2 regions of the Streptomyces sp. NPDC001617 genome follow, and region 2 is predicted to be linked to the other one. Evidence: predicted binding sites of a transcription regulator. Region 2 holds the regulator's gene; the other holds the start of a gene.
The links. The regulator HspR, encoded in region 2, represses chaperone genes until heat shock. The targets are predictions, from matches to a motif close to TTGAGNNNNNNNNNCTCAA.

Region 1 (7,317 bases), on a different contig from region 2:
CGGCGGGGTCGGGCTCGCGGGCGACGAGGCCCAGGTCCTCCAGGGCGCGGAGCTGGCGGGACATGGTGGCCTTGCCGACGCCGATGTAGGCGGCCAGTTCCGTGGCCCGCTGGCGGCCGCACTCGTCGAGGCGGATCAGCAGGCCGTACGCCGCCGGCTCCAGGTCGGGGTGGACCTCGCGGGCCATCTCGCCCTGGTTGGCGCGGGCGCGCCGCAGCAGGACCGTCAGTTCGCGCTCCAGGGACAGGTACTCCTGGTCCGCACCACTTGGTGACGCTGGGGAGGAGAGTCGGGTCTCGTCCCCGTTTCCGCCTTCGTGCACGTCAACCCCTGCCTCGGATTTCCCGGTCCTGAAAGTTTCCGCCCGACGCGGTCATCGCCGCAGCTCCTCAAGTATTTCGCAGGGCTAGACCAACGGCAGCCTCCGCCCCCTCTTCACACCCGTTCCTCTACGTGCGTAGCTTCTTCGTCGTTTCCCCCCACCGAGCATCACCGAGCCTTCGGAGGCACGCCATGCCCGTGCACAGACCGAACCCGCTCCGCCCCCGGCGCCTCTTCCTCGCCGGACTCCTGCTCGCCGCTCTCTCGCTCACCCTCGCCGCCCCGGCCGACGCGGCGACCACCCCGTCCCGCGGCTCCGCCCACATGGGCATGGGCGTCCTCGCCCACGACGGCCAGGGCGGCACCCCCGCCGCCGGTGCCGCCACCCAGACCGAGGGCGTCGACGTCTCCGGCTATCAGGGCAACGTCGCCTGGTCGACCCTGTGGAGCAGCGGGGTCAAATGGGCCTACACCAAGGCGACCGAGGGGACGTACTACACCAACCCCTACTTCGCCCAGCAGTACAACGGCTCCTACAACGTCGGCATGATCCGCGGCGCGTACCACTTCGCCACCCCCGACACCACCAGCGGCGCCACCCAGGCCGACTACTTCGTCGACCACGGCGGCGGCTGGTCCCAGGACGGCAAGACCCTCCCCGGCACCCTCGACATCGAATGGAACCCGTACGGGGCCGAGTGCTACGGCAAGTCCCAGAGCGCGATGGTCGGCTGGATCACCGACTTCCTGGACACGTACAAGGCGCGGACGGGCCGGGACGCGGTGATCTACACGGCCACCAGCTGGTGGACCGACTGCACCGGGAACTACTCCGGCTTCGCCTCGTCCAACCCGCTGTGGATCGCGCGGTACGCGTCGGAGGTGGGGACGCTGCCGGCCGGGTGGTCGTACTACACGATGTGGCAGTACACCTCGTCCGGCCCGACCGTAGGCGACCACGACAAGTTCAACGGCGCGCTGGACCGGGTCGTCGCCCTCGCCAACGGCTGACGCACGCACGTACGGCGAAGGCCCGGGCCTCCCTCACGGGACCCGGGCCTTCTCCTATCCGGTTGCGTCCGTCACGCCGCCACCGGAACCTCCGGCCTCGCGTCGTTCGTGGCGGGCGCGAGGGCCAGTTCCAGGACCTGACGGACATCCGTCACGGCGTGGACGTCGAGCTTGTCCAGGACCTCCGCGGGGACGTCGTCCAGGTCGGGTTCGTTGCGCTTCGGGATGATGACGGTCGTGACGCCCGCCCGGTGCGCGGCCAGCAGCTTCTGCTTGACGCCACCGATGGGCAGGACGCGGCCGGTCAGGGAGACCTCGCCCGTCATCGCCACGTCCGTGCGGACCAGCCGGCCGGACAGGAGGGACGCCAGCGCCGTCGTCATCGTGACGCCCGCGCTCGGGCCGTCCTTCGGCACCGCGCCCGCCGGGAAGTGGATGTGGACGCCCCGGTCCTTCAGGTCACCCACCGGCAGCTCCAGTTCGGCACCGTGCGAGCGCAGGAAGGAGAGCGCGATCTGCGCCGACTCCTTCATCACGTCGCCCAGTTGCCCGGTCAGCGTCAGACCCGCCGCGCCCGTCTCCGGATCGGCCAGGGACGCCTCGACGAACAACACATCACCGCCGGCACCCGTCACCGCGAGACCCGTCGCCACACCCGGGACCGCCGTACGGCGCTCGGCCGGGTCCTGGGCGGACTCGGGCACGTGGTGCGGACGGCCGATCAGGGCGCGCAGGTCCTCGTCCTTGATGGTGAACGGCAGCTCCCGGTCGCCCAGTTCGTGCTGGGCCGCGACCTTGCGGAGCAGCCGGGCGATCGAGCGCTCCAGGGTGCGGACGCCCGCCTCGCGCGTGTACTCGCCGGCGAGCTTGCGCAGGGCGCTCTCGTCCAGGGTCACCTCGTCCTTGTCCAGGCCCGCCCGCTCCAGCTGGCGCGGAAGCAGGTGGTCACGGGCGATGACGACCTTCTCGTCCTCGGTGTAGCCGTCCAGGCGGACCAGCTCCATACGGTCGAGCAGGGCCTCCGGGATGGCTTCGAGCACGTTCGCCGTCGCCAGGAACACCACGTCGCTCAGGTCGAGTTCGACCTCCAGGTAGTGGTCCCGGAAGGTGTGGTTCTGCGCCGGGTCGAGGACTTCGAGGAGTGCTGCGGCCGGGTCGCCGCGGAAGTCCGATCCCACCTTGTCGATCTCGTCGAGCAGGACGACCGGGTTCATGGAGCCGGCCTCCTTGATCGCCCGCACGATACGGCCGGGCAGTGCGCCGACGTACGTACGGCGGTGGCCGCGGATCTCCGCCTCGTCGCGGACGCCGCCGAGGGCGACGCGGACGAACTTGCGGCCCATGGCGTGCGCGACCGACTCGCCGAGCGAGGTCTTGCCGACGCCGGGCGGGCCGACCAGGGCCAGTACGGCACCGCCACGCCGGCCGCCGATGACGCCCAGGCCACGGTCCGTACGGCGCTTGCGCACCGCCAGGTACTCGGTGATCCGCTCCTTCACGTCCTCCAGACCGGCGTGCTCGGCGTCCAGGATCGCCTTGGCGCCCTGGATGTCGTACGCGTCCTCGGTCCGGTCGTTCCACGGGAGTTCGAGGACGGTGTCCAGCCAGGTGCGGATCCAGGAGCCCTCGGGCGACTGGTCGGAGGACCGCTCCAGCTTGTCGACCTCCTTGAGGGCGGCCTCGCGGACCTTCTCCGGCAGGTCGGCGGCCTCCACGCGGGCGCGGTAGTCGTCGGACTCCTCGCCGTCCTGTTCGCCGTTGAGCTCGCGCAGCTCCTTGCGGACGGCCTCCAGCTGGCGGCGGAGCAGGAACTCGCGCTGCTGCTTGTCGACGCCCTCCTGGACGTCCTTGGCGATGGTCTCGGCGACGTCCTGCTCGGCGAGGTGGTCGCGCAGGAGCTGGGTGGCGAGCTTGAGGCGGGCCACCGGGTCGGCGGTCTCGAGCAGTTCGATCTTCTGCTCGGTGGTCAGGAACGGCGAGTAGCCGGAGTTGTCGGCGAGCTGGGACACGTCATCGATGGCCTGGACGCGGTCCACGACCTGCCAGGCGCCGCGCTTGCGCAGCCAGGCGGTGGCAAGCGCCTTGTATTCCTTGACGAGTTCGGCGACCTGGCCGGGCAGCGGCTCGGGAACCGTCTCGTCGATCCTCGTCCCCTCGACCCACAGTGCCGCGCCCGGTCCGGTGGTGCCGGCGCCGATCTTCACCCGGCCGCGGCCGCGGATGAGGGCGCCCGGATCACCGTCGGCCAGCCGGCCGACCTGCTCGACGGTGCCGAGCACGCCGGTGCTCGGGTACGTGCCGTCGATGCGTGGGACCAGCAGGACCTTCGGCTTTCCCGGTTCGGACCGGGCGGCGGCCTGGGCGGCCTCCACCGCGGCGCGTACGTCGGCGTCGTTCAGGTCCAGCGGAACCACCATTCCGGGCAGCACGACCTCGTCGTCGAGCGGCAGCACAGGCAGAGTGAGCGGTGTGGACGTCGAAGCCATGATCTCCCCTTCGGCAGTCAAGTTGAGCTATGCCGACTCAATGCACAGCGCTTCGCCAATGTTCCCCCGGTGGCGTTCGCTGTCAGCGATCGGGCGTTGAGCTGGGCGTTCGCTGGGGGCTGCCACCCCCAGACCCCCGCTTCGGCCTGAACGGCCCCGTCATCGAACGCCGGACGGGCTGACCTGTGCGGACCGGCGTCCGGAAGTGCCGACCGGCATCAGAAGGCAGGGGCACCGCCATGAAACCGCAACGCCATTCACAGGAAGCGGCCGCAGACTGCAAGCTCGTTCACAGGTTCATGCGGGGATGCACGGGGGTTGGGGAAGCGGATGGCCGAGGGACAGCGGCGGGGGCCGGCCCGGCGTGCCGTGATCGCCGGTGCGGGCGTGGTGGCCGCGGGGGCGGCCGTGCCCTTCGTGGCGAGGGCGATGGGCGGCGCCGGTTCCGGGAGCGCTGGAAGCACCCCGGCCGGCAACGTGCCCCGAGCGGCCGCACCGGCCGCCAGTCGGGCCGTCTCCCCGACCCCGCACCGCCGCGCCCGCTCCGACCACCGCCCCAACATCCTCTTCGTCCTCACCGACGACCAGCCGAAGGACACGGACTGGGCCATCCCCCAGACCCTCGACTGGCTCGGCGGCAACGGCGTCACCTTCACCCGCGCCCACGCCAACACCCCGCTCTGCGCGCCCTCCCGTGCCTCGATCATGTCGGGCCGGTACGCCCACAACCACGGCGTCCTGGACACCCGGCACCCGTACCACCTCGATCAACGCACCACGGTCCAGCGCCAGTTGCACGAGGCGGGCTACCGCACGGGCCTGTTCGGCAAATACCTCAACTACTGGCACACCGGCGACGACCCGCCGCACTTCGACGAGTGGCTGCTCCAGGAGCCGGTGGCGTACTACAACGGCCACTACAACGACAACGGCACGGTCCGGAACATCCCCGGGTACAACACCACCGTCATCAAGGACCGCGCCCTCTCGTTCATCGAGCAGTCCCGCACCGACCGACGCCCCTGGTTCGCGTACGTGGCCACCCGCAGCGCGCACGAACTGAACATCCCGGAGCGGAAGTACGCCCACACGCGCGTGCCGGAGTGGGACGGCCGCCCGTCGGTCTTCGAGTCCGACAGAAGAGACAAGCCCCTCTTCCTCCGCAAGGCCCACCACTCCCTCGCCCAGGGAAGGGCCCTGCGCACCCGCCAGTTGCGCACCCTGCTCTCCGTGGACGACGCGATGCGCGACTTCCGGGACAAGCTGCGCGAGCTCGGCCAGCTGGAGAACACCCTGGTGGTCTTCACCAGCGACCACGGCCTGTGCTGGGCGGACCACGGCTGGCTGCGCAAGTCGGTGCCGTACCGTCCGAGCCTGGAGGTCCCCTTCTACGTCTCCTGGCCGGAGGGCGGCCACGGCGGCGCGCGGACCGACGACCGCCTCACCGCCCACGTCGACATCGCCCCCACCTTCCTGGACGCGGCCGGCATCACCCCGGACACCCCGTACGACGGCCACTCCCTCCTCGACCGCCGGAGCGACCGCACCCACCTGCTCGCGGAGTGGTGGTGGAACCGGCAGGACAAGGAGCCGATCCACACCTGGGCGACGTACATCGGCAGGACGGAGCAGTACACCGAGTACTACCGCACCCGCCTGGACAGGACCGGCCGCCCGAAGGGCACGGGCGAGGTGCTGTTCCGGGAGTACTACGACCTCGTGGCCGACCCTTATCAGCTGAGCAACCGGCTGCACGGGGCGAACGAGGAGCAGGAGCGGCGGCTCGGCATCCCGGGGCTGGCACGGGAGTTGGCCGCGGCGCGGAAGTCCTAGGAAGCGGGGACGAGCGAGGCCGTCTGCGCGTCCGGGGAGCCCTGGCCGGCCCGGCGCCAGCGTCGCACCATCGGCCAGCACGCCACGCCTATCGCCAGCGAGATCAGATGACCCCAGTTGGTCATGGGGTCGGTGAAGGCGATCAGATCCTCGACCAGCATGCCGCCGAAGAGGAGCAGCATCGGCCAGCGCAGCCATGGGGTGAGCAGGCCGGCCAGGGCGCCCACGCTGGCGGCGACGCCGAAGCTGATGCCGTAGTCGAGGCGGTGCAGGGAGGTGTGGGGGAGGTCGCCGACCAGCACGCCGAGGCCGACCGCGCCCTCGGTCGCGAGGGTGGCCAGGACATGGCCGAGGAGGAAGACGACGGCCGCTCGGGCGCCGCCTATACGGCGTTCCAGGGCGGTCAGGACCAGCAGGAAGCAGAGGACGTACGGCGATGCCAGGCCGCCCGCGACCCACAGGGCGCTGGCGAGCAGGACCAGCACGGGGGTGCGGATCAGGTGGGCCACGTCCGTGCTGGAGCCCTGGTGGAGGGCGTAGACGAGAGAGGGCGAGGCATAGGTGGTGATCAGGGAGGTGACGGCGAGGGCGGCCGCGTAGCCGAAGGTGAAGGGCGTGCCGGTGGGGGTGGGCAGGATGTGCCAGGGGCGGAGGCGGGTGCGGGGGCCGGAGGGCCGCGCCGGTGCGGCCGACGACGGTGCCGGCGCCGCCGGGACGCGCTGGCGAGGCAGGCCGTCCAGCAGGTCGGAGACCTCGGGAAGGGGCCCGGCCAAGGGCTTGGCGTCGGCCGTCGCGGCGTGTTCCACAGTGGGGGGTCTCCTTCCGTTCGCAACCCCACCTTTCGGGGCCACACGGGCCACTGTCTATGACCGACGCCACGCATCGGGCGATTCTCAGCAACCTCTAAGCGAAGACTCAGGAGCCGACGGTTCATCGGTGAGTACGTCGATCCCGACCGGGCCGGGGAAGGGAGCTCACGGCCTCAAGAGGGACACCTGCTTCGCATGCGCCGCCTGGGTGGCGGGATCCCAGTCACCCGTGCAGTAGACGGACGCCTCGCTGATCGCGCCGTCCCGGATCTCGGCGCGCATCAACTCCCGGCAGTACCAGGTGCCTCGCTCGTCCTCCCAGCTCTTCTCGAACTCCAGCACAAGGCCGGTCGGAGTGGCGTCCACCCGGTGGCGCGGGACGGCGCCGAGGAAGGGATGACTGCGTCGGCGTACCGCGACGAGCTCGTCGCGGCCCCGCGACTGGAGGCGCCACTGGGGCACGGTCAGGTCGAGGAACACATCGTCCGTGAACAGCCCGTCGGGGGCGGTGTTGGTCTCCAGGAACCGTACGAAGAGCTCGGCGAGTTCCCGGACGCGGGTGTCGGTCGTGCCTGTGGTTGTGGGCGTGGTCGTGGTCGTGGTCATGACTGGGCTCCGGCGAGGTTGCGGCCGACGACCTCCATCGTGCGGTTCAGTTCCGCCGTGGGGCTGAACTCGACGATCTCGGTGCCGGCGAAGACGAGCGGGAGGTGGCCGGGGGCGCCGTAGTAGGCGTCGCCGGCGTGGATGGCACCGCGGCTCGCCGGCGCGACCGACGATCTCTCCGGACCAGATGAGCCGGTCACGACAGTGGTCGGGACCGGGGCGGGCGTCGCACAGGGCGGCGAGCGCCGTGG
Region 2 (7,317 bases):
CTGATGGACCCGCACGGCAAGCTCGTCATCACCGCCTCCAGCCTGGTCGAGACGTCCCCGGCGGAGCCGCTGCCGGCCGCGCCGAGCTGGGCCGAGGTGGCCGAACGCATCGCGGGCTCCCGCCTGTTGGAGTTCGCCACCCCCACGGGCCGTACGACGGTCCCGCCGAAGCTGGTCAAGAAGGCGCGGAAGGCGGCGGCCGGGCTCGACCCGCACGAGACGGCGGTCGCGGTCTCGGCGCTGGTCGCCGACCGGGTGTCGTACCTCCCCGGCGCGACCAGTGTGAACACCTCCCCCGCGGAGGCCTGGGAGCAGGGCGCCGGCGTCTGCCAGGACATCACCCACCTCACCGTCGCCCTGCTGCGGGGCGTGGGCCTCCCGGCCCGCTATGTCTCCGGTTATCTCCACCCGGAGCGCGAGGCCGAACTCCACCGTCCCGTGGCCGGGGAGAGCCACGCCTGGATCGAGTACTGGGCGGGCGACTGGTGCGGCTACGACCCCACCAACCGCGTCCGCGCCGACGAGTCCCACGTGGTGGTGGCCCGGGGCCGCGACTACGACGACGTGACCCCGCACAAGGGCATCTACCGGGGCGTGCCCGGAGGGTCGCCGGAGGTGTCGGTGGAGTTCACGCGGGTGGCGTGAACGGACGGGAGAGGGCCGGGTGTCGGCGCCCGGCCCGCTTCGTCACTTCAGGCCGACCGTCGCGCACTCCGACTTGTACGCGCTGGTGCAGATCTGCGAGACCTTGTAGATGCCGTCCGCGACCACCGTGTCCTTGATGTTCTTCTTCGTCAGGGCGGTCACGGTGACGAGCTGCGCGGGGATGTTCTTGTTGCTGGGGCTGTCCACGCTGTCCTGGGTCAGGGCGTCGAACTGGATGTTCTTGCCCTGCACCCTGAAGACGGCCATCTGGGCGGCGGCCTCGGCCTCGTCCGGGTAGGGCTTGTAGACGGTCATGTACTGCTCGCCGGAGAGGATCCGCTGCACCGCGTCGAGGTCCGCGTCCTGGCCGGTGATCGGCGGCATCTGGGTCACGCCGGCCGCCTTGAGGGCCTTGACGATGCCGCCCGCCATCGCGTCGTTGGCGGAGTACACCGCGGCGATGTTGTCCTTGCCGAGCGCATTGGCCGCCGTGGCCGTCTCCTGCTCGGCGACCTTGGGGTCCCAGTCCTTGGTGTCGTACGACTTGGCGATCGTCACCTTGCCGTTGAGCTCGGACAGCGCGCCGGCCTTGAACTGCTTGCTGTTCGGGTCGGTCGGCGAACCGTTGATCATGATGACCTTGTCGGAGGTGTCGGCCTTCGACCCCAGGGCGTCCAGGAGCGTACGCGCCTGCACCTCGCCCACCAGCTCGTTGTCGAAGGAGACGTACGCCTCGATCGGGCCCTCGGCCAGCCGGTCGTAGGCGATGACCGGGATGCCCGCGTCCTTGGCCTTCTTCACCTGGGTGGCGATGGCGTGCGAGTCGACGGCGTCCAGCACGATGATGTCGACCTTGTCGTCGATCATCTTCTGCATCTGCTTGGTCTGCTTGGAGGCGGACGACCCGGCGTTGGCGTACGCGACGCGACCCTGGTTGTGGGTGAGCTCCAGGATCTTCTTCTTCATGATCGGGTAGTCGAAGTTGGTGTAGCGGGTGTTGATGGTGTCCGGCATCAGCACGCCCACCGTGAGGTCGTTGCCCTTCGTCGGGCTCGCCGAGCTGCTGTCCCCCGACACGTTCAGCATGCCGCAGCCGGCCAGCGACAGGGTCATCGTGGACGCTGCCACGGTTATGGCGATACGACGCGTGGGGCTGCTGCTCACTGGCCTGCTCACTTCTGATGCATTCGGGACGGACGCGACTGATTCGGGACGTGACTGGAAAGCCAACGCGGAGCCGCCCCCGGGCGTCAAGCGGAACTACTTAACGAGTGCGCAACGCCACGCTCAGCTGACCATGTGAAGACATGGCGGAACCCCCTCCAAACGCCCTTTACCGACCCTCCACTCGACGCCCGGCAGGAGGAAGGAAAAGATCCGCATATCCAACCCGATTCCCGGTGGTTCGACGATCGGGCCAGCTCCGGGCCCCACCCCCGGCTCGACCGAATGACCGAACAAACCCAGCCACTCACACGACGGTCAATGGCATGCAAAGATCCGTCCCACCAAATGCCCTACAGAAGGACCGACTTGAAACCGGCCGGACGCGCGACCGCCGCGGCACAGACGCGAAAGGGGCGGGGTGGCCGCTGGGCCTCCCCGCCCCTTCCTCATCTGCGCCTGTGCGCCTAGTCCTTGGCCTTCTTCGGCCGCCACACCACCAGCGCGCTGGTCTGCTGCACCTCCTGGTACGGCACCAGGTCGCGGCGGTACGACGCGTGCACCGCCGCCTCGCGCTGCTGCATCGCCGCCGCCGCGCCGTCCACGGCCGCCTGGAGTTCGACGACACGCTGCTGGAGCGCGGCGACCTGGTTCTCCAGTTCGATGATGCGCTTGATGCCGGCCAGGTTGATGCCCTCGTCCTGGGACAGCGCCTGCACCGTGCGGAGCAGTTCGATGTCCCGGGCCGAGTAGCGGCGGCCCCGCCCGGCCGTGCGGTCCGGGGAGACCAGGCCGAGGCGGTCGTACTGGCGAAGGGTCTGCGGGTGCAGGCCGGAGAGCTGGGCCGCCACCGAGATGACGTAGACCGGGGTTTCCTCGGTCAGTTCGTACGGGTTGCGTCGACGGCCGTCCATCTCTCTCATACTCCCTTCGCGGCCTGGAACAGCTCCGCCCGCGGGTCCTCGCCCGCGGTCGCCTCGCGATACGCCTCCAGTGCGTCACGAGCCTTCCCCGTCACGTCCTTCGGGACACTCACCTCGACGGTGACCAGCAGGTCGCCGCGGGTGCCGTCCTTGCGGACCGCGCCCTTGCCCCGGGCACGCATGGTGCGGCCGTTGGGCGTGCCCGGCGGCAGCTTCAGGGTGACCGGCGGTCCGCCCAGGGTGGGGACCCTGACCTCGCCGCCGAGCGCCGCCTCCGCGAAGGTCACCGGGACCGTCACCGTGAGGTTGTCGTCCTTGCGGCCGAACACCGGGTGCGGGGAGACATGGACCGTGACGTACAGGTCGCCCGCGGGACCGCCCCGTTCGCCGGGTGCGCCCTTGCCGCGCAGGCGGATGCGCTGCCCGTCGGAGACACCCGCAGGGATGCGGACCTGCATGGTGCGGGACGACTTGGCGCGACCGCTGCCCGAACAGACCTCGCAGGGGTTCTCCGCGATCAGGCCGCGGCCCTTGCAGTCCGGGCAGGGGTCGGTGAGCGAGAAGCCGCCGCCCGAACCCCGGGCGACCTGGCCGGTACCGACGCACGTCGGGCACACCCGTGGGTTGCCGTTCGCGTCGCCGGTGCCGGAGCATGCCTTGCACGGGGCCTGCGAGGTCATGCGCAGCGGAACCGTCGCGCCCTCGATCGCCTCGGTGAAGTTGAGGCTGACCTCGGTGTCGATGTCCTGGCCGCGCCGGGGCTGCACCCGGGTCGTACCGGAGCTGCCGCGGTTGAACAGGCCCCCGAAGACGTCACCGAGTCCGCCGCCGAAGCCGCCGGAACTCCCGCCGCCGCCCTGGGCGCCGCCTCCGAAGAGGTCGCCCAGGTCGAAGTTGAAGGAGCCGCCCGCGCCGCCCGGCCCCGGGCGGTACCCGCCGTTGCCGAAGAGGGCGCGTGCCTCGTCGTACTCCTTGCGCTTCTTGGGGTCACCGAGGATGTCGTTCGCCTCGGAGATCTCCTTGAAGCGCTCCTCCGCCTTGGCGTTGCCCTTGTTGGCGTCCGGGTGGAACTCGCGGGCGAGCTTCCGGTACGCCTTCTTGATCTCGGCCTCGGTGGCGTCCTTGGGGACGCCGAGGACCTTGTAGTAGTCCTTCTCGATGAAGTCCTTGGTGCTCATCCTCGACGCTCCCCCTTTCCGGTGTTCCGCTCACTCTCTACGACTTCAGCCCTCCTCAGGGCCGTTGTCCTTGTCGTCGCCGGCCGCCGGAGCCTCGTCGGCCCCCTCGGCCTTGACCGTCTGCGCGCCCGGCTGGGGCTCGGCGACGGCCACCCGCGCGGGGCGGATGGTGCGCTCGCCGATGCGATACCCGGGCTGCAGAATCGCCACGCACGTCGTCTCGGTGACGTCCGGCGCGTAACTGTGCATCAGGGCCTCGTGGATCGTCGGGTCGAAGGGCTCGCCCTCCTTGCCGAACTGCTGCAGACCCATCTTCGCCGCGACGGTCTCCAGCGACTCCCCGACGGACTTGAATCCGCCGACGAACTCGCCGTGTTCCCGCGCGCGGCCGATGTCGTCGAGCACGGGCAGGAGTTCGGTCAGGAGGTTCGCGATGGCGATCTCCTTGACCGTGATCCGGTCCCGCTCCACGCGGCGGCGGTAGTTCTGGAACTCGGCCTGGAGCCGCTGGAGGTCCGTCGTGCGCTCGTCGAGCGCCTTGCGCACCTGGTCCAGCTGGGCCGTCAGACCGGCGATCTGTACTGCTGCGTCCCCGGCCGGGGCCGCCCCCTCCCCGTTGGAGGAGGGAGCGGCCTTCGGCTCGGCGTCGTCGGGGGTCGCGCCGGAGGGGACGTCGGGCTTCTCCTCGAAGCCCGGGGTCTCCTCCGTCACGCGGCACCGTCCTTGCGCTCGTCGTCCACGATCTCGGCGTCGACCACGTCGTCGTCGGCCTTGGGCGCCTCGTCATCGGCGGACGCGCCACCGGCGGCCTGCGCGGCCTGGGCGTCGGCGTACATGGCCTGGCCGACCTTCTGGGAGACGGCCGCGACCTTCTCCGTGGCGGTGCGGATCTCGGCGGTGTCCTCGCCCTTGAGCGCGGTCTTCAGCTCCTCGACGGCGGCCTCGACCTCGGTCTTGACCTCGCCGGGGACCTTGTCCTCGTTGTCCTTGAGGAACTTCTCCGTCTGGTAGACGAGCTGCTCGCCCTGGTTGCGGGTCTCGGCGGCCTCGCGGCGGCGGTGGTCCTCCTCCGCGTACTGCTCGGCCTCCTGGCGCATCCGGTCGACCTCGTCCTTCGGCAGCGAGGAGCCGCCGGTGACGGTCATCTTCTGCTCCTTGCCCGTGCCCAGGTCCTTGGCGGTCACGTGCATGATGCCGTTGGCGTCGATGTCGAAGGACACCTCGATCTGCGGGACGCCACGGGGCGCCGGCGGCAGACCGGTCAGCTCGAACATACCGAGCTTCTTGTTGTACGCCGCGATCTCGCGCTCGCCCTGGTAGACCTGGATCTGCACGGACGGCTGGTTGTCCTCGGCGGTGGTGAAGATCTCGGACCGCTTGGTCGGGATCGTCGTGTTCCGCTCGATGAGCTTGGTCATGATGCCGCCCTTGGTCTCGATACCGAGGGACAGCGGGGTCACGTCGAGGAGCAGGACGTCCTTGACCTCACCCTTGAGGACACCGGCCTGGAGCGAGGCACCGATGGCGACGACCTCGTCCGGGTTCACACCCTTGTTGGCCTCCTTGCCGCCGGTCAGCTCCTTGACGAGCTCGGCGACGGCGGGCATACGGGTGGAGCCACCGACCAGGACGACGTGGTCGATCTCGTTGATCGAGATGCCGGCGTCCTTGATGACGTTGTGGAACGGCGTCTTGCAGCGCTCCAGCAGGTCGGCCGTCAGCTGCTGGAACTGAGCCCGGGTGAGCTTCTCGTCCAGGTGCAGCGGACCCTCGGCGGAGGCCGTGATGTAGGGCAGGTTGATCGAGGTCTCGGTGGAGCTCGACAGCTCGATCTTCGCCTTCTCCGCAGCCTCACGGAGGCGCTGGAGGGCCATCTTGTCCTTGCCGAGGTCCACGCCGTGACCGCTCTGGAACTGCTGCACCAGGTAGTCGACGACGCGCTGGTCCCAGTCGTCACCACCGAGGTGGTTGTCGCCGTTGGTGGCCTTCACCTCGACGACGCCGTCGCCGATCTCCAGCAGCGAGACGTCGAAGGTACCGCCACCGAGGTCGAAGACGAGGATCGTCTGGTCGTCCTTGTCGAGGCCGTACGCGAGCGCGGCCGCGGTGGGCTCGTTGACGATACGAAGGACGTTCAGACCGGCGATCTCACCGGCTTCCTTCGTCGCCTGACGCTCCGAGTCGTTGAAGTAGGCCGGGACGGTGATGACCGCGTCGGTCACCTTCTCGCCCAGGTAGGACTCGGCGTCGCGCTTCAGCTTCTGCAGGATGAAGGCGCTCATCTGCTGCGGGTTGAACTGCTTCCCGTCGAGCTCGATCTTCCAGTCCGTGCCCATGTGGCGCTTCACGGAGCGGATGGTCCGGTCCACGTTCGTGACCGCCTGGCGCTTGGCGACCTCGCCGACCAGCACCTCACCGTTCTTCGCGAAGGCGACGACGGACGGCGTGGTCCTGGCACCCTCGGCGTTGGTGATGACGGTGGGCTCGCCGCCCTCCAGAACGCTGACGACGGAGTTAGTCGTGCCCAGGTCGATGCCGACCGCACGTGCCATGGTGATTTCCTCCAGCTGACTTGAGTGGAACGGACTCAAGTGTGCATGACGCCCGGCAATGGGTCAACAGACCTGAGTCATGGGGACTCAACTCTTATCCGTTCCTTACACGCAACTGGCCTGTGACCTGCGATGATTCAGACCCCCTAGGGGAAGAACCAGGGACCCGAACGAGTGCGAGGACGAGGGCCACGACCCCCGCCCCGACCCAGAGCACCCCGGACCCGGCGACCCACCCCATGTCCACGAGCACCCCGACGAGCACCCCGGCGAACACCGCGAGCCCGAGCACCACGGTGACCCCCTGCGGGGTCAGCCCCAACCGCCGCAACCGATGGGCGAGATGGTCGGGCCCGCGCCGCAACAAGGGCCTCCCGGCCAGCTGCCGCGACAGGACCACGAGGAGTACGTCGGCCGCGGCGACGGCGGTGAGCGCAAACAGCACGCCCGCAGTGGAGGCGAGCCCGTACCCGGCCCGCGTGAACACGGCGGAGGCGGCGAGCACGAACCCCGCGAACAGCGACCCGCACGCACCCAGCCCCACGCGCGCGGGATGCCAGTTGTGCATGAGGAACCCGGTCAGCGCGGCGGCGAGCACGCTCAGCAGCACCGCGAGCCCGTCCATCACCTCGACGGCGGCACAGACCCCGACCCCGAAGGCGGTGAGCACCCCCGCGGTCCCGGCCAGCGCGTCGGCGTGATCGAGCGCCCGAAAGGAGAGGGCGACAAAGGTGACCCACCCGACGGCGAGCAGCCCGCCACCGATCCCCGTCTCCCCGTACGGCACCACACAGGCCGCCGCCACGGCCGTACCGGCGACCAGCACGCGCGCCTTGACGCGCCGCACGTCGGCGA

Region 1: a site for HspR is predicted at 3,841-3,859, ahead of lon (endopeptidase La). Genes of this name have one in related genera too.

What each region holds. Positions count from the first base shown of each region.
Region 1 is NZ_JBSFHA010000047.1:27,561-34,877, forward strand. It holds gene ACWC09_RS30460 (MarR family winged helix-turn-helix transcriptional regulator) at 1-322, opposite strand, end outside; gene ACWC09_RS30465 (lysozyme) at 514-1,332, shown strand; gene lon (endopeptidase La) at 1,404-3,818, opposite strand; gene ACWC09_RS30475 (sulfatase family protein) at 4,149-5,651, shown strand; gene ACWC09_RS30480 (rhomboid-like protein) at 5,648-6,457, opposite strand; gene ACWC09_RS30485 (hypothetical protein) at 6,626-7,066, opposite strand; gene ACWC09_RS30490 (hypothetical protein) at 7,063-7,266, opposite strand.
Region 2 is NZ_JBSFHA010000054.1:28,698-36,014, reverse strand. It holds gene ACWC09_RS33275 (transglutaminase family protein) at 1-645, shown strand, start outside; gene ACWC09_RS33270 (sugar ABC transporter substrate-binding protein) at 688-1,758, opposite strand; gene ACWC09_RS33265 (heat shock protein transcriptional repressor HspR) at 2,277-2,723, opposite strand; gene dnaJ (molecular chaperone DnaJ) at 2,729-3,910, opposite strand; gene grpE (nucleotide exchange factor GrpE) at 3,956-4,621, opposite strand; gene dnaK (molecular chaperone DnaK) at 4,618-6,462, opposite strand; gene ACWC09_RS33245 (MraY family glycosyltransferase) at 6,557-7,317, opposite strand, start outside.